One region of the Blautia acetigignens genome, then DNA from elsewhere that is predicted to be linked to it. Evidence: predicted binding sites of a transcription regulator. Region 1 holds the regulator's gene; the other holds the start of a gene.

Evidence for each region. Region 1 encodes Rex, which represses fermentation and respiration genes when NADH is low (regulators of the CRP and FNR family bind a similar motif). Its sites were predicted from a motif close to ATTGTTAANTANTTAACAAT; they were not measured.
Region 2: pckA (phosphoenolpyruvate carboxykinase (ATP)) is a predicted target of Rex. The motif match lies at 5,314-5,333, and genes of this name have one in related genera.

What each region holds. Positions count from the first base shown of each region.
Region 1 is NZ_JAOQJM010000004.1:135,305-146,242, reverse strand. It holds gene OCV70_RS07240 (DUF2284 domain-containing protein) at 20-493, shown strand; gene OCV70_RS07235 (DUF4866 domain-containing protein) at 660-1,466, shown strand; gene OCV70_RS07230 (threonine/serine exporter family protein) at 1,494-2,825, shown strand; gene OCV70_RS19675 (DUF6783 domain-containing protein) at 3,041-3,145, opposite strand; gene OCV70_RS19670 (DUF6783 domain-containing protein) at 3,116-3,196, shown strand; cyclic di-GMP riboswitch class I at 3,243-3,318, shown strand; gene OCV70_RS07225 (hypothetical protein) at 3,710-3,952, shown strand; partial or broken gene OCV70_RS07220 (response regulator) at 3,937-4,187, shown strand; gene OCV70_RS07215 (ATP-binding protein) at 4,221-7,046, shown strand; gene OCV70_RS07210 (hypothetical protein) at 7,179-7,547, shown strand; gene OCV70_RS07205 (redox-sensing transcriptional repressor Rex) at 7,802-8,449, shown strand; gene OCV70_RS07200 (NAD(P)H-hydrate dehydratase) at 8,570-10,120, shown strand; gene alr (alanine racemase) at 10,190-10,938, shown strand, end outside.
Region 2 is NZ_JAOQJM010000003.1:200,964-211,901, reverse strand. It holds gene OCV70_RS06205 (ABC transporter substrate-binding protein) at 1-199, shown strand, start outside; gene OCV70_RS06200 (ABC transporter permease) at 387-1,313, shown strand; gene OCV70_RS06195 (ABC transporter ATP-binding protein) at 1,306-2,100, shown strand; gene OCV70_RS06190 (DUF5688 family protein) at 2,218-3,207, opposite strand; gene pckA (phosphoenolpyruvate carboxykinase (ATP)) at 3,484-5,088, opposite strand; gene OCV70_RS06180 (bile acid:sodium symporter family protein) at 5,380-6,330, opposite strand; T-box leader at 6,485-6,762, opposite strand; gene OCV70_RS06175 (low molecular weight protein-tyrosine-phosphatase) at 6,991-7,467, opposite strand; gene OCV70_RS06170 (hypothetical protein) at 7,854-9,557, opposite strand; partial or broken gene OCV70_RS06165 (HAD hydrolase-like protein) at 9,685-10,245, opposite strand; tRNA gene OCV70_RS06160 (tRNA-Ser) at 10,639-10,712, opposite strand; gene OCV70_RS06155 (hypothetical protein) at 10,812-10,938, opposite strand, start outside.

The DNA of each region.
Region 1 (10,938 bases):
AACTTGGAGGAGGTATCCTATGGATTACATCAAAGAAGCAAAAAAACTTGGGTTTTCAAATGCGGCAATCATGGATACACAAAAACTTGTGTTCAAACCGGAATATCGAAAGTTTTGTGAAGAAAATCAGTGTGGATGTTACAACGTGAATCCCGCCTGTCCACCTGAATGCGGAACAGTAGAATCTATGAAACAAAGGGTATTCGCCTATGAAAAAGCGCTTATTCTCCAGACGATACAAAACAAGGATATGGACTACAAAATGGCGAAGCTTGCGCACAATAAACTCACCGAACAGCTGGCCTCTAAAATAATGGAATCTGGAAATACAGACCTGCTGATCATGTCCGCTGGTCCTTACAGGCACCATTCCTGCATGTCCGCCTACTGTGTTGATGCCCAGGAAATGGCAGATGCGGTGGGAATGATCTGCTGGGGGACCGATGATAAGATACGGTATTTTTCACAAATTTTATTTCATGGAAACTTGTAATGGAAAACACATACAACGGTCAATGATATGGCAGACATAAAAATATGATATGAAAGAGAAAATTTTCATTCTATTGCGGTATGACTATAACAATGCTATAATCCCTCCTGAAAAGAGATAAGTACAGCTCTCATCATGATCCAAACAGAAAAAGAGGCGTTTTAGTATGAAAACAGTTTTACCAAGAGAACATGCTGTAGAAGATATTTTTTCCAAAATCCTGGCTTCCCCGGAGGCATCAAGAAGACTTCGTGAAGTGTTTTACCAGTATCTGGATGATGAACATATGCTGGTGGATGAGGATCCGGACCACTTTTTGCAGGTACTCTTTCACGCTTACCAGAACGGGGATGTAAGTGCCCTTCTTCTGGAATTGTGCGGAAAAAGTATGTTTGATCTGCTCCGCGAAGCCTATCTGATCCCAAGAAAATTCCACGGAAAGGCAGGAGAGAATCCGGTCCTTCTTACCAATGTGGAAGGAGAGCTTCTTAAAGATGCTGGAAAGATGGTTTCCGCCCATGACTATGGAAAATTTAAGGAAACCTTTGACCGGCATGAATGTGTACCAAGATCCAGACTTTACCTGGCAGATGGATATGACATTGTACGCTCTTACACGGATGGGCTGGAAATTAAAGAGGAAAAAGAAGAGCGCCAGCGTGGGATTTTAATCCTCTATGCACTTCCGGATACCTGCAAGCTGGGGCTTACAGAGGCGCAGGCCTATGCGGTTGTATGGAAGACTTTCCAGGAGATCCAGCAGGCAGCACCCCGTGCAGTGGTTTTTTATGGACAGGAGACCGGCGTAAAAAAAGAAAATCCAGAGAAACCCTTTGATGAACTTGGCGTTTTGCTTCCCATCCATGAATTTGAAAAGAAAATGCTCCAGCATATGGAGGAAATTGACGGGATCGTCCTTGCCTGCAGGGAGCGGATGATGGAACTTGCAGGAAATGACAGCCTGAAATTATAAAGGGACTTTTCGGAAGGAAGTGGGCTTATGCAGCCAGAGATGGTCAGAAAAAATCATATGGACGTGGAGTGGCATGAATACACCGATGCAAATGGCCAAAATACCCCCGTTATAAATGCAAGCATCACCGAAAAGGCTTCCATTATCGGACGTGTGGGGATCATGTTTTTATCCTGTGGGACTGGAGCCTGGAGGGTCCGAAGCTCCATGAATGCCCTGGCCGAAGCAATGGGAATTACCTGTACCGCAGATATCGGACTGATGTCCATTGAGTACACCTGTTTTGACGGGGAAAACGGCTTTACCCAGTCTTTATGCCTTACCAATACAGGGGTGAATACGTCAAAGCTGAACCGGCTGGAGCATTTTATCCGTAACTTTGAAACAGAGGGAAAAAACATGTCCGGGGAAGAGCTTCACAGCTATCTGGATGAGATTGAAAGGATCCATGGCCTTTATTCCCCGGCAGCCCTGGGACTGGCTGCCGCCATTGCATGCTGTGGATTTACCTTTCTTTTAGGCGGAGGACCAGTAGAGATGTTTTGTGCTTTTATTGGAGCAGGACTTGGAAATTTCCTTCGCTGCAAGCTGACCAAGCATCATTTTACTTTGTTTCTGGGTATTGTTACATCTGTCTCCCTGGCATGCTTTGTATATGCAGGATTATTAAAATTAGGGGAAATCCTGTTTGGGATTTCCATTCAGCATGAAGCAGGATATATCTGTGCCATGCTTTTTATCATCCCTGGCTTCCCCTTTATTACCAGCGGAATCGACCTGGCAAAGCTGGATATGCGTTCTGGTATGGAAAGGCTTACTTATGCACTGATTATTGTCCTGGTAGCCACTATGTCTGCCTGGATCATGGCCATGCTTCTTCACTTACAGCCGGTGGATTTTATAAAGATCCATATGTCTGCTGCAATGTGGATTCTCACACGGCTTATTGCAAGCTTTTTCGGCGTGTTCGGTTTCTCCATCATGTTTAACAGTCCGGTAAGGCTTGCCTGTTCTACGGCAGTACTTGGTGCAATTGCAAATACCCTGCGGCTGGAGCTTGTGGATCTCGCCACCTTACCTCCGGCAGTGGCCGCATTTATCGGAGCTCTGACAGCTGGGCTTCTGGCCTCCCTTCTGAAAAATAAGGTGGGCTATCCAAGGATTTCCGTGACAGTGCCTTCTATTGTGATCATGGTACCGGGGCTTTATTTATACCGTGGATTTTATAACCTTGGAATCATGTCCTTATCCCTTTCCGCATCCTGGTTTGCAGCTGCGCTTCTGATCATTGCAGCACTTCCGCTGGGACTGATCTTTGCAAGGATTTTGACAGATAAGGCGTTTCGGTATTGTACCTGACTTGAATTGCAAACAGGTGCAAGCTGCTAAACCGGTCCGGCAAAAGGAGGTGGCTGATATGTTAAGTATGATTTCCTATGCTGAAGAAAACGGCGAAAAAAAGGCGAAAACCGCTTAGGGACGCTTATGAATATGATAGAGAAGTATATTGCGGATAAAATAACATCTTTATGTGAAAAACGTGATATCAGTAAATACAGATTATCACAGTTTTTTCAGGAAGGTAATTCGGAGAATCTGACAGAAAAACAGAAAGAAGTTCTAAGGGTTTGAAAAATCATTCCTGCAATCTGCACGCCCCACTTTGCGGTATATTTCACCCGAATTCGGCCTACGTAGCCCGGATGTTTTCCTTGTGCAAAGCGGAGTAAGGGGGTATAATAAAATCAGTTTTTTGTATAATTTTAAAAGCTATAATAAGGAAATCGGCAAACCAGATGAAAATTTGGGACGCAAAGCTACAGGACCTGTAAAATGGTAGCCAGTTGCATAAAGTGAGGTGCACTGTCTGTTTGGCAGTGCTTTTATTATAACATGAATTATTAATAGTACATGATAGGTAATTGCGAAACAAGTTCGCAATCCTGATTAAAAAGCGGTAAGAATCCTGCAACGCAGAATTCTTAAGATGAAAAGTAGGTGCTTTTAAATTTAGACATGACTAAAAGACTTCCCAGATAAACTGCGAAGTCATGAGATGGATGCTTTTGTATCTCTGGAGGAATCCATCTGGTCTGAATAGGGAATATCTTCGGTTACTACTATTGGCAAATCGGGCATATATTTTGCAATAAATAAAGAGTCCTTTTTTTAAGGCAGATCTGTATAAGAAGTACTTTACGCTTGAGTATAATCGGAGTCTTACAGGCGGAGAAAAATCCTGGGTGAAAGAAAAACTTACGGGTATGCTGGCAGAATATATCTCTTATGCCAAAGACTGTCTGGGGAATCAGACACTGAAATTTAAGATACAGGACTGCAATGATTATGATGAAATGCTTCAGGCACTGATATATGATAACGATCAAGACTTCAAGAGTGTTCCACTTACAAATATACTCGTACTTTTAAGAAAGGCAAGAAAAGCAGAAGCTGTCGCAAAATGTCATCGGGAACTTATGATCTGATACTTATGGATATCCAGATGCCAAACATGGATGGCTATCAGGCAACCCAGTGTATCCGGCATTTAAATGATAAAAAGAAGGCAGAGATCCCGATCATTGCCATGACAGCAAATGCTTTTGAGGAAGACAAAAAAGAGCATTTGATGCGGGCATGAATGAACATATAGCGAAACCCATTGATATTGAGAAACTGAGAGTGGCCATTCTTTCTGTATTGAATAAACAGAAAAACTGACAGACTGGGAAGAACAACAGCAGGATAATAAAGATGAAAAGAATAAATAAAAAGATAGGAAAAAATAAGAATAAAAGATTATGTTTGAGCATTTTTGCAATTATTATGCTGCTTTTTGTATCAGCTTCTGTTTATGCGTCGGAAATAAAAAGTGACGGGAAAACAACTCAGGCAATGGAGGAAGAAAATAAAACCGTGAGAGTCGGGTATTTTCCATATTCCAATTTTCAGGAAGGAGGTTCCGGGGAACACAAGCAGGGAGCAGGCTATGAGTATCTTCAGAAAATTTCTTATATAACCGGCTGGAAGTATGAATATGTCTATGCTTCCTTTAAAGAGTGCCTGGATATGCTGGAAGCTGGAGAAATAGATATACTTGGAAATGTCAGTTATACACAGGAAAGAGCAGAAGCTATCAATTTTTCTTCTTATGAGGAGCTAACGGAACGATACTGGATCTATACCAGAGAGGACCATGCGGACCTTACGGATGGTGATCTAAAGCAGATAAATGGCTGCCGTATCGGTGTTGCAGATGGAAGCTATCAGAAAGAACTTCTGGAAAAATGGCTGGACAGCAATCAGATCCAGGCAGAGGTTGTTGCCTGTAAAGGCTATGATGAAATGATAGAAAAACTGGATGCAGATGAACTGGAGGCTCTTGTGATTCCGGCACTGTCTGTCAACAGCGATTTTATTGCCATTGCCAATATCGGGGCAAGTGACTGTTATTTTGGTGTATCAAAATCCAGACCAGATCTGTTAAAGGAATTAAATTCTGCCCTGGAAGAAATCAACAACACAGAAACGGACTACAGCAGCAAGCTGTATGCCCGTTATGAAGGAAAAGCGGTCATAAATTATGCACTCAACAAGGAAGAAAAACAATGGCTGGATGCACATGAAAATACAATCCGTGTGGGATATCTAAAGGATAATCTTCCTTTTTGCGGTGAAGAAAATGGGAAACTGACAGGAATCCTTGGAACCGTTTTGGACACTGTCCAGGAAAAATATGAAATCACGATCAAGGCAGTTCCCTGTTCCACGGGAGTGCAGATGAACGAGGCATTGCAATCTGGTGAAATAGATATTGCCGGTCCTATCATTCAGGATCTTTATATGCAGGAACAGTTTCAGGTGGTTTTGACGGATGTAATCTTTGATATTACGCCGGTTGTTATTTACCAGGGGAAAGAATATAGCAGCAGTCTCTCTGCAATCGCAGCGACAGAGACCTCACTGTATTCGGAATTGATGGTGTCCCTTCTTTTTCCAGATGCAGAGATCAAACAATATGACACACAAGAGGAATGCCTGGAGGCAGTAGCAAAGGGAAAAGTAGGAGCAACGGTTATTCCCTCTTCAAAAATCAATCTTCTTAATGAAAGTCCACTGACCAAAAGTCTGTCATTTGCAGAAATGGCAAAACGGCAGGAATTAGCGATGTTTACAACGAGAGGAAACAGAAGAGCAGCTACCATTATCAATAAAGCAATTGAGCAGTCATCCAATATTTTAAATGGCGTTGTCCTTGCGCAGAATTCCGTTTCAGAAAAGAAAATGACCTTGCAGGATGTCCTTGCAGAGTATGCCGACTTCGCTATCGGAATTTCATTTGTGATTATTTTTGTACTGCTTCTTCTGGTCTATTTCCTTTCCGTAAGCAGGAAAAAACAAATGGAAGCGTTGAAAGAAGCACAGAATGCAAATGCGGCGAATATTGCAAAAACAACATTCCTGAACCATATGTCCCATGACATCAGGACACCAATGAATGCAATTGTCGGATTTACAGATATTGCCCTGAAGAGGAAGCCGGACGAAGAAGTGGAGAATTGTCTGAAAAAGATCAGGCAGAGTTCCGAATATCTGATGACACTGATCAACGATGTGTTGGATATCAGCCGCATTGAAAGTGGTAAACTGGAATATAAACCAGTACCGGTAGATCTCAGGGATATGATAAATACTGTTTTGTCGATTGCAAGGGGATATATGGAAAACCGTGACCTTAATTTTTATGTTTCAAGAGAAGAACTTAAAAACCCCTATGTAATGGCAGATGAACTCAGAATCAGGGAAGTATTGCTCAACATTATCAGCAATGCAGTCAAATTTACAAAAGACGGAGGCACTATTTCATTTATTGCAGAAAACAGTCTGGGTAATGATGAGCACCATATAATCGTGCGCTATCGTATATCGGATACCGGAATTGGTATGAGTGAGGAATTCCAGGCAAGAATATTTGATGAGTTCAGTCAGGAAAATGATGGAGCAAGAACCAGTTATAAGGGAACCGGACTGGGAATGGCCATTGCCAAACAGTATGTAAATCTTATGGGTGGGAAAATTGAAGTCAGCAGCAGACAAGGTATTGGCTCAACCTTTACGGTAGAAATCCCCCTGCTTATAGCAGAACAGGTATTGACTGAAAAGGAAGAAAATTTAAGGAAAGATATGGATTTACAGGGTTTGCATGTTCTTTTGGCAGAGGACAATGATTTAAATGCGGAGATAGCAGTAGTTTTATTGGAAGAAAAAGGGATGGTTGTAACCAGGACTGTAGATGGCAAATCTGCTCTGACACAGTTTTGCAATACAGCTCCCGGGACTTTTGATCTGATCTTGATGGATATTATGATGCCGGAAATGAATGGATATGAATCGACAAAAGCCATCCGAAATCTGCCGGACCGTCCGGACGGAAAGAAAATACCTATTATTGCAATGACGGCAAATGCATTTGCAGAGGATGTACAGGCTGCTTTGAATGCCGGGATGAATGATCATGTGGCCAAGCCAGTTGATATGGAGATTCTGATATCTGTCATCACAAAATATATAGAACGATGATTCAGGTGTTAAAAATGGATTGAAAATTTAACATGGAATGGAGCTTGAATATTTGGTACTAAAAAGTGGACGATTTCGATCATTTAGTTGCGATAGTAATAAAATATATTGAAAAAAGTAGGAGAAATTCAGTTGTTAGAGAAAGCAGTTCAGTCTGCAATATATGAAAAAGCTCTTAAAAATCATTATATAGAAATTCTGTATATTGATTTTGAAGATACAGGAAAATGCATAAAGCTTCATCAGGATACGAAGCTGCGTAGTGGTGAAAACATTTTCCCAGAGTCGGATGAGCAGATGTTTGAGGATTATATCTGTGAGAAAATTATGCGTTATGCATCTGGTGATACAGAGGATCTTAACCGGGTAAAGCAGCAGATGATGCTGTTGCAGAAGAATGAAGAATTGTCAAATGCACTTCATTATAGCCAAAAACGGGATGAAGAGCTTACAAAGGCATTGGAGACGCCGTACCATAGAAGCAGCCAGTTTCAGCTTTGACTCTTTTTTCTGCCACATACGATATCCCAGAGGTACAGACAGATAGAGTGCATGGACATGGTTCTTTACCGGGATACAAAGCATGATACTTACAAAGCAGTGACCATTAAGGCAGCTGGAACCATTATGTGCTGCGTGGTCAAAAAGTTTTGTGATTTTGCACAACTTTGATTGACAAGAAAATAACATTTCGGTATAATTGACGTAGTGTATCGCGGAAAAGTATAGGCAGCGGGAACAAGGAGGGGAACATTTTGGAGGCGAAAGAAATCTCAAAGGCAGTGGTTAAGAGACTGCCAAGGTATTATCGCTATCTGGGGGAACTGATGGAAGAGAAGGTAGAGCGTATATCTTCCAATGATCTGAGCAAGAAAATGCACGTAACTGCATCCCAGATCCGTCAGGATCTTAACAACTTCGGCGGTTTTGGACAGCAGGGATACGGATACAATGTAGAATATCTTTACACAGAGATCGGCAAGATCTTAGGGCTGGACACCATCCATCCCATGATCATTCTGGGTGCAGGTAATCTGGGACAGGCACTTGCCAATTATGGGGATTTTGAGAAAAGAGGATTCCGCCTTGTAGGAATCTTTGACGTGAATCCGGTTCTGGAAGGAATTTCCGTTCGCGGCATTGAGATCCAGATGATCAGCCGGCTTCCGGAATTTATGAAGGAGAATCAGGTGGAAATCGCCATTCTGACACTTCCCAAGAACAAGGCCAAGGAGATGGCGAAGATTCTCATTGAGAACGGAATCAAGGCAATCTGGAATTTCGCACATACAGATCTGGACGCTCCGGAGGACGTAATCGTGGAGAATGTCCATCTTTCCGAGAGTCTGATGGCTTTGTCCTACAATTTAAGCCAGTATCGGAATGAACATACAGAGAAATAGAAGTTAAAGAGGACTGCTGCTTGTCTCACTGGAAGATTTACAGGAGACCGGGCAGCAGTTTTGCATATAGACGCGAAAGGAAATGATTTGTTGCCTGACGCGTCAGATGAGGAGCTGATCATGAAAAAAGTTGTGACCTGCAGCCAGATGAAGCTTCTGGACCATGAAACCATTCACAGCATGCACGTACCGTCACTGGTGCTGATGGAGCGCGCAGCCCTGGCTGTCAGAGATGAAATCGTGAAGTACCTTCTGGGGAAAAATCCCGATGGCAGCTGGCAGCATGAACGTGTCCTGGCAGTCTGCGGTTCCGGCAACAACGGCGGCGACGGCATTGCCATTGCAAGGCTGCTTCACTTATCCGGGATCCATACGGAGATTTTTCTTGCAGGAAATCCGGACAAAATGACCGAAGAAACCAGACGCCAGTGGGAAATTGCCGCCAGCTATCAGGTGCCGGTAACGAATAACCCGGTATGGAGTGAATATACTGTTATAGCAGACGGGATTTTCGGCGTGGGGCTTTCCCGGGAAATTGCGGGAAAATACAGAGAAATCATCGACTGCATGAATCAGGCAGAAGCCTGCAAGGTGGCAGTGGACATTCCGTCTGGCATCCATGGTGATACAGGAGCCATTCTCGGCGTGGCTTTTAAGGCAGACATGACGGTAACCTTTGCATACCGGAAACGGGGACTGTGCCTTTACCCAGGAAGAATGTACGCGGGAAAGGTTGTGACAGCAGACATTGGAATTTACGACCGGGACCCGAAAGGCATCCAGATTGCAGAAAAAGCAGCCTGTCACATGGAGCAGACAGACCTGGCAGAGCTTCCTTTAAGAGCCCCCTGGGGAAATAAAGGAACCTTCGGGAAAGTCCTCCTTATCGCAGGCTCCCCTGGAATGTGCGGCGCCGCCTGCCTAAGTGCCAGCGCAGCCCTTCATGGCGGAGCAGGAATGGTGAAGATCCAGACCGTGGAGGAGAACCGCGTTCCCCTTCAGACCCTTCTTCCCGAGGCAATGGTAACCTGTGAATTTAACGAGGAAGCCAACCAAAAGAACCTAAGCTGGTGCGATGTGCTGGTGATCGGCCCGGGACTTGGAACAGACGGAGTGGGCAGAGAGCGAATGCTCTGGTTTTTGAAAAACGGGGCGGCAGCGAAAAAGCCTGTAGTCATAGATGCGGACGGGCTGAACCTTCTGGCTGAGCATCCGGAATGGCAGGAATTTATAAATGAAAATACAATTCTGACCCCGCATATGGGAGAGATGAGCCGTCTGACAGGCAGCAGCATTTCTCATTTGAAAGAGGATCCGGCAGCCGCGGCCTTTGAATTTGCAGACAGAAGCGGGGGCGCCTGTGTGCTGAAAGATGCCTGCACCGTAATCGCAGACCAGGAAGAACACCTGTATTTCAATCTTTCCGGCAATTCGGGAATGGCAACTGCGGGAAGCGGGGATGTACTTTCCGGCATAACGGCTGCAGTGCTTTGCATGTATCACAGCCAGGAAGAAAAGCCGCCGGTTTCTTATCAGGCAGCCATGGCCGTTTATATCCATGGACGTTGCGGGGATTTTGCCCTCAGGAAAAAAGGAACCCACGGCATGACCGCACAGGATCTGATCGAAGCACTTCCAGAAATATTGAAGCTTTCGGAGGGGGAAAATTAGAGCGTACTCCCAAAGCGGAAATGATTTTTTAAACAGGTTACATCGGTGAACAGTAACGAGGAGAACATTATGGAAAAATATAACAGAATTAAGGCGTTGATTTCCCTTGATGCCGTGAAATATAATTTTGAACAGATGAAAAAGAACATAAAAGAAGGGACGAAGATCATTGCCGTGATCAAGGCAGATGCATACGGACATGGCGCAGTCCCCATTGCGGCCATGCTGGAGAATTTGGATTACATCTGGGGCTTTGCCACTGCGACTGCCCAGGAAGCCCTGCAGCTGCGCCGGGAAGGAATCACCCGGCCGATTCTGATCCTGGGACTTGTGTTTGAAGAGTACTACGAAGAGCTGGCAAGAGAGGATGTGCGCATGGCAGTCTGTGATTATGAAACTGCCCGCAAATTTAGCGAGGCGGCAGCCTCCTGCGGCAAAAAGGCGCTGATCCATCTTGCGGCAGACACCGGCATGACAAGAATCGGATTCAAGGACAGCGAAGAGAGTCTGGAAGAGATCCGCAGGATTTATGAGCTTGACAATGTGGAAGTGGAAGGCCTGTTTACCCATTTTGCAAGGGCAGATGAGTATGACCGCACCCCGGCCATGGTACAGCTGAAGCGCTACCTTGACTTCGCGGACCTTCTGGAGAAAAACGGCATCCATATTCCTCTTCACCACTGCTCTAACAGCGCCGGAATCATCCGTGTGCCGGAGGCAAACTTAAACCTTGTCCGCGCCGGAATCACCATTTACGGCATTTACCCGTCCGAGGAAGTGGAGAAGGATATTGTGAAGCTTCAGCCGGTAATGTCCTT
Region 2 (10,938 bases), on a different contig from region 1:
TCTTTCCATCAGCTACTATGACCTTGGAAAAGCAACTGGAGAAATGGCAGTTAAGATCTTAAAAGACGGCGAAGACATTTCTACAATGCCAATCGAGTACGCACCTAACTTCACAAAAGAGTACAACGCAGACATCTGCGCAGAGCTTGGAATCGAAGTTCCGGATGATTACGTTGCAATCGGTGCAGACGCTGAATAATACATATTCATATTGATTTGACAGATTATTTGGACATTTAGCTGTTTCAGACAGCATAAACACAGACAGCGGGAAGGGAATCCTCTCTCGCTGTTTGTGTCGTTTCTAAACAGACTTGTCCTTAAATAAAAATCAGCTGTATTGCGCCGCAGCGCTGCCGCAGCTTGGCATGCAGGAGGAAAAAAACATGCAAATCGCAAACTTAATAATGGCACTTCCAGGTGCCGCTGCCCAGGGACTGATCTGGGGTATTATGGCAATCGGTGTATACCTTACTTTCCGTGTTCTGGACATCGCCGATCTGACCGTAGACGGTACCATGTGTACAGGAGGTGCTGTCTGTGTCATGATGATGATCAGCGGACATAACGTATGGGTATCTCTTCTGGCAGCAACCTTAGCCGGTATGCTGGCCGGACTTGTCACTGGTATTTTCCACACCTTTATGGGAATCCCAGCCATCCTTGCCGGAATCCTGACCCAGCTTTCCCTTTACTCCATTAACCTGAAGATCATGGGAAAAGCAAACCAGGCCATCAACGTTGACAAGTATCCGATCCTGATCTCCCTAAGACGAATCAAAAACGTGCCGATCACCCAGAACACCATTCTGATCGTTGCACTGTTTATTGTAGTGATCATCGCTATTTTGTACTGGTTCTTCGGAACCGAGCTTGGCTGCTCCCTTCGTGCAACAGGATGCAACCCTAACATGTCCCGTGCACAGGGTATCAACACAGATTTCTGCAAGGTTCTTGGCCTTATGGTTTCCAACGGACTTGTTGCTTTATCCAGTGCTCTTCTGGCTCAGTACCAGGGCTTCGCAGACGTAAACATGGGACGTGGTGCGATCGTAATCGGACTTGCTGCCGTTATTATCGGCGAGGCGATTTTCAGCCGCATTTTCCGCAACTTCGCACTCCGCCTTCTGTCCGTAGCATTCGGTTCCATTCTCTACTATCTGGTACTTCAGACTGTAATCTGGATGGGTATCGACACAGACCTTCTGAAAATGCTGTCCGCACTTGTAGTTGCTGTATTCCTGGCAGTACCTTACTGGAAGGGAAAATATTTCGCAAAACCAGCAAAACGTGGAGGTAAGAACAATGCTTGAGATCAAAAACATATACAAAACCTTTAATCCGGGAACCATCAACGAGAAGGTAGCCTTAAACGGTCTTTCCCTGAAGCTCAATGAAGGTGATTTCGTTACCGTAATCGGCGGCAACGGAGCCGGAAAATCCACAATGCTGAACGCAGTTGCAGGTGTATGGCCGGTAGACGAGGGCCAGATCATCATTGACGGAACAGATGTTACCAAGCTTTCCGAGTACAAAAGAGCCGCATATCTTGGACGTGTATTCCAGGATCCTATGACCGGAACTGCTGCTACCATGGGAATTGAAGAGAACTTAGCTCTTGCCAAGCGCCGCGGCAAAACAAGGCTTCTCCGCCCCGGAATCACAAAGGCAGAGCGTGCTGAGTACAAAGAGCTTCTGAAAATCCTGAACCTTGGTCTTGAGGATCGTCTGACTTCCAAGGTAGGTCTTCTCTCCGGAGGCCAGAGACAGGCGCTTACCCTTCTGATGGCTACCCTTCAGAAACCGAAGCTTCTCCTTCTGGATGAGCACACTGCAGCCCTTGACCCGAAAACAGCAGCAAAGGTTCTGGACATTACAGACAAAATTGTCAACCGCGATCACCTTACCACACTGATGATCACCCACAATATGAAGGACGCCATCGCCCACGGCAACCGTCTGATCATGATGATGAACGGAAAAATCGTTCTCGACATCCAGGGTGAAGAAAAGAAAAAGCTTACCGTGAAACAGCTTCTGGATAAATTCGAGGAAGCCAGCGGAGAGGAATTCTCCAATGACTCCGCAATTCTTGGATAAGCAGAACACTTTCCGGAAAAAAACCTGTATTTCCTAAAATTTCTGGAAACTGCCGTCAGACTTCTGGTTCTGGCGGCAGTTTTTTGCCCTTAAAAGCTTTCCCAGGTGATAGACGCTTTACTTTGTCTCCTTCTCGTCCTCTTCGTGGGGGCCTCCCACCTGCAGAAACACAGTTCCCTTATACACCATAAAATCCCCGGTTTCCTGGCAGTACCGATATACCTTATCTGTGAGAAAATCCTCCTCCGGCGTAGCCTCCCGTAATGTGTCCCTAAGAACCTCCTGCAGATCCTCTGGATAGGCCATACGCACGCTGTGGACCATCACCTCATGAATACTGGTAAACACCAGATAAAAGTCTCCTTTCATCAATTCCGCCAGTCTTTTTGCCACGCCTGGTAAAAACACCGCTACCGCTCCGTTTGTCCTTCTTACTGTGCTGAGACAGTTTCCCACATTCTCTCTTCGCAATTCAAATTCCTGGTTCAGATCCATAAAGCATTCTCCGTTGTACTCCGGGTTTCCGATCAGTTTTTCCCACAGGAAAATTCTGGGCGGGGAAATAAAATATGTATTCAAAAGAGCCGCCTCAAAAACCGTTTTCTCGTCAAGCCCCCAGTTATCCAGACAATCACGGCGTATTTTCATGCTGGTGGTGCATCCTTTCACCTCTCCTACCTGCATGTACAATACCAGGGCAATGTCCCCGATTACCCGGTATACCGCTTTCGAAAGCTCTTTCTTGTGCTTCTTCCGGTTCAAAAGCCGGATGAAAAGGTCATTTTTCACCTTCTCGTAATTGTTCAGATTTTGGGTTTTCTCAAAAAATCCGGCATTTCTCAGTTTGCGGATTTCTTTTTCCACTGTGTCTGCAATTTTCTCCAGAGACACACCGTCCTCATAGTCATCAAAAAGCTCTTCCGTATGGATTCCGCACACTTCTTTTCCTGCCGGGGAAGCATGGCATTCCACAAACAGCCGGTCACCGCTAGGCGTCATCCCCTGTTCATCCTGCTCCTTGAAAAAAATCTGTTCTTCTTTCAGCCCCAAACGTTCTAGTAACAGCTGGCGCAGATTCTCCACAAATGCATCATACTCTTTGCTCATATTCAGTTCCTTTCTGCTTGAAAATATCGCTTTGAAATAAAAGGGGCGAAACGCCCTGATGATCGCTGGCCCTGCTGTGCATTGCAGACGGCCTGCTTATGAAAAAAAGATGGAAGCTGTGAATTGCTTCCCTTTGAGTTGCTGTATGGATAGTATATAAGAAATGAGCAGATTTGTAAAGTAGTTTTCATCGACAGAATACAGCGAAATTTTCCACAAAAACGGGCCTGCCGCATACACGGCAGACCCGAAATCATTCAATCTTATAAAGTTAGATTAAGCCTGAGGACCAGCAGCAACAAGCGCTTTACCAGCTTCATTTCCTTCGTATTTCTTGAAGTTCTTAACGAAACGGTCTGCAAGGTCTTTTGCTTTTACTTCCCACTCAGAAGCGTCAGCGTATGTGTCACGAGGATCAAGGATGCCTGTGTCAACGCCTGTAAGCTCTGTAGGAACCTCAAAGTTGAAGAATGGGATCTTCTTAGTCGGAGCTGTTAAGATAGCGCCGCTGAGGATTCCATCGATGATACCACGGGTATCTTTGATGGAGATACGTTTTCCGGTTCCGTTCCATCCTGTGTTAACCAGGTATGCTTTTGCTCCGCTCTTCTCCATTTTCTTAACGAGTTCTTCAGCATATTTGGTCGGATGCAGCTCAAGGAATGCCTGTCCGAAGCAAGCTGAGAATGTAGGTGTAGGCTCTGTGATTCCACGCTCTGTACCAGCAAGTTTAGCTGTGAATCCAGACAGGAAGTAGTACTGAGTCTGCTCTGGTGTCAGGATAGATACTGGAGGAAGTACTCCGAATGCATCTGCGGAAAGGAAGATAACGTTCTTAGCAGCCGGTGCGGAAGAGATCGGGCGAACGATCTTCTCAATGTGGTTGATCGGATAAGATACACGAGTGTTCTCTGTAACGCTCTTATCAGCGAAATCAATCTTGCCTTCACCGTCAAGTGTAACGTTCTCAAGAAGAGCGTTTCTCTTGATTGCATTGTAGATATCCGGCTCAGAATCCTTGTCAAGGTTGATAACCTTAGCATAGCAGCCGCCCTCGAAGTTGAATACTCCGTTGTCGTCCCAGCCGTGCTCGTCATCACCGATGAGAAGTCTCTTAGGATCTGTGGAAAGTGTAGTCTTACCTGTTCCGGAAAGGCCGAAGAAGATAGCGGTGTTCTCACCGTTCATATCTGTGTTTGCAGAGCAGTGCATGGAAGCGATGCCCTTAAGCGGCAGATAGTAGTTCATCATGGAGAACATACCTTTCTTCATCTCTCCGCCGTACCATGTATTTACGATAACCTGCTCACGGCTTGTGATGTTGAACATTACAGCTGTCTCAGAGTTAAGGCCTAATTCCTTGTAGTTCTCAACTTTAGCCTTGGAAGCGTTGTAAACAACGAAATCTGGCTCGAAGTCTTTGAGTTCTTCCTCTGTAGGCTGGATGAACATGTTTGTTACAAAGTGTGCCTGCCAAGCAACCTCAACGATGAAACGGATTGCCATACGGGTATCTTTGTTAGCGCCGCAGAATGCATCTACTACGAAAAGTCTCTTGTTGGAGAGCTCTTTCTTAGCGATCTCTTTCACTGCTGCCCAAGCTTCCTGTGTTGCAGGATGGTTGTCGTTCTTATATTCGTCAGATGTCCACCATACGGTGTCTTTGGAATTCTCATCCATTACGATATATTTGTCTTTAGGAGAACGTCCGGTATAAATACCTGTCATAACGTTAACAGCGCCAAGCTCGCTGACCTGTCCTTTTTCAAAGCCCTCAAGACCTGGTTTGGTCTCCTCTTCAAATAACATTTCATAAGAGGGGTTGTAAACAATTTCTGTAGTTCCGGTAATACCATACTTTGTTAAATCAATTTTTGCCATCTTACACTTAACCTCTTTTCTCTAAAATGGAATTCATCTGCGAATGCAGATTCTATGGCTGATACACGCTGTTTCACCATAATACCTTATCGAAAATATTACTTGCGCCACCAGCTTCTATGGTACAAAACCTAAGGAATGGAACCGGGTGGATTCCTTTTTCCTTATCATATATTATACATATCTGGTGGATAAAATCAACACAATTTTTCTGATTTTTGAAATTTTGTTAAAGTTTTATCAACATAGAAGGGGCCCCAGGGAAAATCCCCCAGGGCCTTGTGGAATGTTTTATTTTGTCTGTCCGTCTTTTGCGCTGCGTGCATAAATATTTGCAAGAACTGCACCGGAAATATTATGCCATACACTGAATACAGCTCCTGGGATGGTTGCCAGCGGATACTGTGCAAAATGTGTGGTTGCAAGGGAGGTTGCAAGTCCGGAGTTCTGCATGCCGACCTCGATAGAGATTGCACGGCATTTTGTAGTATCCAGCTTTAATGCACGGCCGATTCCGTAGCCAACACCATATCCAAGCAGGTTATGCAGGATAACAACTGCTACGATGAGAAGTCCGGATGTCATCAGCTTAGCAGAGTTTGCGGATACAACAGCTGCTACGATGGCCACGATGGCTGTGGTGGAGATCAGCGGAAGGATCTCTACTACTTTTTCTGTAAATTTCTTGAAGAAATGGTTGATCACAAATCCAAGTACGATTGGAACGATTACTACCTTTACAATGGAAAGGAACATGCTGAACATGTCTACGTTTACCTTCTGGCCTGCATATAAATAGGTAAGAAGAGGTGTTAAAAACGGAGCAAGCACTGTGGATACTGCAGTCATACCAACGGACAATGCCACATCTCCTTTGGACAGATAGGTCATAACGTTGGAGGATGTTCCGCCAGGGCAGGTTCCTACCAGGATTACGCCGATGGCAAGCTCTGCCGGAAGCTGAAATACTTTTGTAAGAGCAAAAGCTAACAGCGGCATTACGGTAAACTGTGCGATACAGCCGATGATCACATCTTTTGGACGGCTGAATACAACCTTGAAGTCGTTTGGCTTCAGGGTAAGTCCCATACCGAACATTACGATTCCAAGCAGGGTGTTGACGTAGCTGGTCTTGATGAAGCTAACCGTGTTCGGTGCAAAGAGTGCAAGTGCGGCAACTGCGATTACGATCACTGCCATGTACTTGCTGACAAAGTTTGTGATTTTTTTCAGTGTTTCCATTTTGGTTTCTCCTTCGTGATTTTGAAGGCAGTGTTGCTGTCTTCCTTGATTTTCCAAGGGATTTCACATGATGGTATTTCCTCTGTGTGAGAGGCAGTGTCAACAGCTCCGCGTTTCTGGCACAAGCGGATAATAAAAAAGCCTCTGTCTCCAGTTAAGAGACAAAGGCAAAATCCTCTGCGGTACCACTCTTATTGCTGCCATGCAGCCACTCACTACTCATCCTATAAAATGAGAAACAGGATAACGACTGTTAACCGTCCGAACTTACTCGAATAGATACTGCGCTTCTATGCTCATCAGCAGATAGGTACTATTTTTCAGTCCGAAAGCTCAGAGGTGATTTTCACAAAAGCTTCCTCGCCATCTCTCACCACCGATGGCTCTCTGTGGATTCCCCTTCTTGCTACTCTTCCTCGTCATTGCGAAATTCTTAGATTGAGGTTATTGTAGTACGGTGAAGTGGAAATGTCAAGAGGGGCAGCGAAAAAAGTTGGACAAATTATACAAGTTGGCGTTTTTATTTTGTGCAGTATTTCTGAAGTTCGGTATTGCCTTCATAATTATTGCACTTCTGTTTTTCACTTTGTTGCTTTTCCCATTATTTATAATACATTGCATCTTTTTCCTCACCTGCCACAGTTCTGTTACATTATCTTATTATATTCTTCCCTCTCGTTCCAAATATAAGAGAAATCCCTCGCATCCTTCCACCACATCCCGATAAGTAGACTCAAAGTTCCCGGTATACCAGGGATCTGCAATGTCTCTGGGATGATCGGAATAATCCAGCAAAAGCTTTACTTTGTGCTCCGGGTCCTTTCCTACAATCCGCAGGATATTTCGGATATTGCGCTCTTCCATCCCCAGAATGTAATCATATTTCCCATAGTCCGCCTTGGTGATCTGCACTGCTCTTTTTCCCTCGCAGGAAATCCCATGCTTCGCCAGCTCCCGTTTCGCCGGAGGATAAACCGGATTCCCCACTCCGTTCCAGATTTCTTCCGTGCTGGTGGCTGCGGATGCAATATAAAATCTGTCTGACAAACCGCGTTCGGAAATAATTGATTTCATAATAAATTCTGCCATAGGACTGCGGCAAATGTTGCCTAAACAAACGAAAAGTACTCGTATCATATATTTTTGCTCCTATCTTATCTCATTGTGTTTCTTACATTGAATAATCTAAATATACGCTTTCCTAACGGATATTTGTTTTTACTGGATATTTCTTTAAAAAGCCTCCGAAAGAAGGCTTTAAAAGAATGCTTTTTTTCAAAAATAGCTTCTGAAATGTCATGAGTATTGTCAAAAGCACATGTATCATGACTTCCATTTATAACAATTTCACCAGATGAAAAGAATACTTTACTAATGAATTATAGCATTGTTCCTTACTGTTGTCTTCAGTTTCTGAGTATATAAAAAACGAACCGAATGCTTTATCCCTTTGGAATCAGAAGGTGCTGGCTGATTATGTCATTGGCACATTACATGAGTGTTATAGGAAATGGGGAACCCAATCATTTCACATATCCAAATTTCACCAATTCCTGTATAAATGCACTCCGTCTTGGATATCGTTTGCGATATTCTGCCATAAATGTATTTTTTTCACCGATAATTCCATGAGACTCCTTTACTTCACCATAAGCAGAAATAAACGCAGCACATTCATGGTAGTATTTTCTTCTGTTGGCAGTCATGATTCCATCTACCCGCAGGGAAATAAGCTGGTTAATTTTATTCATCCAACGTATTCTGTCTTCGTTCGAAATCTTTACCTCCTGTTTCCATTTGCAGATGATTTCCCACAATAACTCAGTACTGTTCTTTGCGCAGGTATGTCCGGTTCCTTTATAAAATTCTTCTGCCGTAAATCCATATTTTTGCTGTACATAGTTTAATAAACAGGATAATCCTGCAGGCAAATCTGTTCCCTGATATAACAGAAGTAAAAAGCTGGTGATGCCCTCCTTCATAAAGGTAAATGACCAGCCAAGTGATTCTCTTACACTCATGCCCTGGGTCATTACAGTAACAAATTCTTTATTCCAGAAAAGAAGCATAAAATATAATTCATTATCCGTTTTATATAGACCCTGGCAGATTTTTGCTGCCTGTCGTTTGTTGTTTTCCCAATTGTCTCCGCAAAAGCGCAGACGAAGGTAATGAACAAACGACGGATTAGAGCGGAATGCTTCCAGCCAGCAATATTCGCATACTGATTCCTGATTATTTTCATATGCATATTTAGCTGTAAGCAGAGCTATTTCGCTTCGGACTTTTGTGTTTTCGGAAATCCTTTCCAATGCTTCTATACCAATACTCATCATACGCTGATTTTTATCAGGATCAGAGTTTTGCTCCAAGATCTGCTTATATAACTCAGGACAGGTATTTGCATATTTTCTGGCTGTATCGAGAATCTGCTGTTCATCCTGAAGCATAGACTGGGCTTCTTTCAAAAGTATTTTTACACCCATGCCGCTGTGGGTCCCCAGGTATTCAATCCAAAGCGGAAGGAACTGCTCAAACTCAGGTAATTCAAAGTTTCCTGTCTGGAGAACATCTTCCAGCCGCACAGAGTAACACTGAAAATTATGGATCATGCAAAGCAGTTCTTCTGCACGATCTTCCAATCTATTTCCCTGGTATTCCAGATACAAGCATTCACGAACTGTTTTTTTCATAGAACCAGACAAAAGTTCGTGTTCATAAAGGTCGTTTATGCCAAGAGGTTCACCGCAAAAATCCTCATAATCTCCTTTTGCAGTGATCTCCAGCACAGACAGTGTTTCGGCTAGTTCGCAGCCTTCTTTATATACTGCCAGATCAATACATTTATGAATCAGCTTGATCGCGTCTTCAATTTCAGATAAAACACCCATGGAATCTGAAAAAAGAACTTCATCCGCATCACTGTTATACCAGTCATCCCATTCTTCGTTATATTCGCTATCGAGGCATCGGATACCGTTATTGATTTCTGCTAATACATCCTGATTATGTTTCAGCTCTATAAGCAGCTGCTGATGATCGTCACAAGTTGTTTTGGGGGAGTCCGTGGCAGTGGTTTGGGAAGCTGCTGTCAAAGTATCCAAAAAGCTTTCTCTTTTATGCTCCGGTAATGTTCTGGCAATTTCATGGATAACAGCAAGCAACTGGTCCTTTGATAGCTGTTGTGTAAGTTCATCTGATTTTCTTAAAAAAGTTGGTAAATTCATTTGTATTCTCCATAGTAATCTTATTTTCCATGCAAAAAACTCCTTATAAACATACTATAGCATTGTTCATTACAGTTGTCATTGGGTTTCGTGGTCAAAGATTAAAAGAACGCTTCCCCATCTGATATTACTCTGCTTTTGACTTTGCCCTGGCAGGAATATCTCCCACTCCATTTAAAACCATAGTTGGACGATATGCATACATTTTAAGTGTATCCTTTGTCGAACATCCGGAAAGAACAAGCACAGTAGACATACCGCTTTCCATTCCTGAAATCACATCTGTATCCATTCTGTCACCAACCATGACAGCCTCTGCTGAGTGACAACCAAGCATATTTAATCCTGTTCGCATCATCAGTGGATTAGGCTTTCCGCAAAAATATGCCTTTGTACCAGTTGCCATTTCGATAGGTGCGATCAACGCCCGGCATGCAGGGGCAATACCGTTCTCAATTGGGCCTGAAACATCTGAATTTGCCCCGATCAGCTTAGCTCCCTTTAAAACCAGATTTGTTGCCTGAGTCAAGGTATCCAGCGAATAGGAACGGCCCTCTCCAACAATAACATAATCCGGGTTTACATCATTCATTGTTATGCCAACATCATAAAGGGCATTTAATAAACCCGCTTCTCCAATTACAAATGCGGAACAGCCCGCTGCCTGTTCTTTTAAAAAAGCAGCTGTTGTGTTTAGGGGAAAATTTTTAGGAAGTTCACAATTTATGTTTTTGTCAACTATCACAGTTACTTTCCTCATTAATACCATACAAAGCATGTATTCTTATCCACTTATATAAAAAACGCCTGCATCTCTGCAAGCACCTTATCATATTGTTCCACAATTTCATATATTATTCTGCCTGCATTACAGCCATTAGGCTTATCCCTGGTCAATCAGTTTAACACCTTAACCTTGTTCATGGATTTCGGCACATTTCTATGCCTAAAGTAAAGTTGTCAATTTATTAAAAACGGTTTAAGAACAAAATCGTTGACCATTCAGAATTAACCGTTCAAACATAACCCAAAATGATTCACAATTGGAGATGTTCTGCAACATCATATTAATAACCCCAATTTTCGAAGGCAGGATTCGAACCCGCGACATCATGGTTAGCAGCCATGTGCGCTACCAACTGCGCCACTTACTAATTGAGTACCCAAATTTTCATCAGAATTGGTATATTCTTGTAACATAACCCTGTTACAGGGAAACTGAGTTCAGGATTTTTCGTAATGCAGACAATGCAGTTATGCAATTTCAATAAAAGTAGTCGCATTCGACACTTTAATCTGCGTATCCAATTCTGTAAGCAGAATGTTTCGCTTTTCTTCAAGCATTCCTAATTTCTTCTTCACATCCAGCGGATCAACAAGT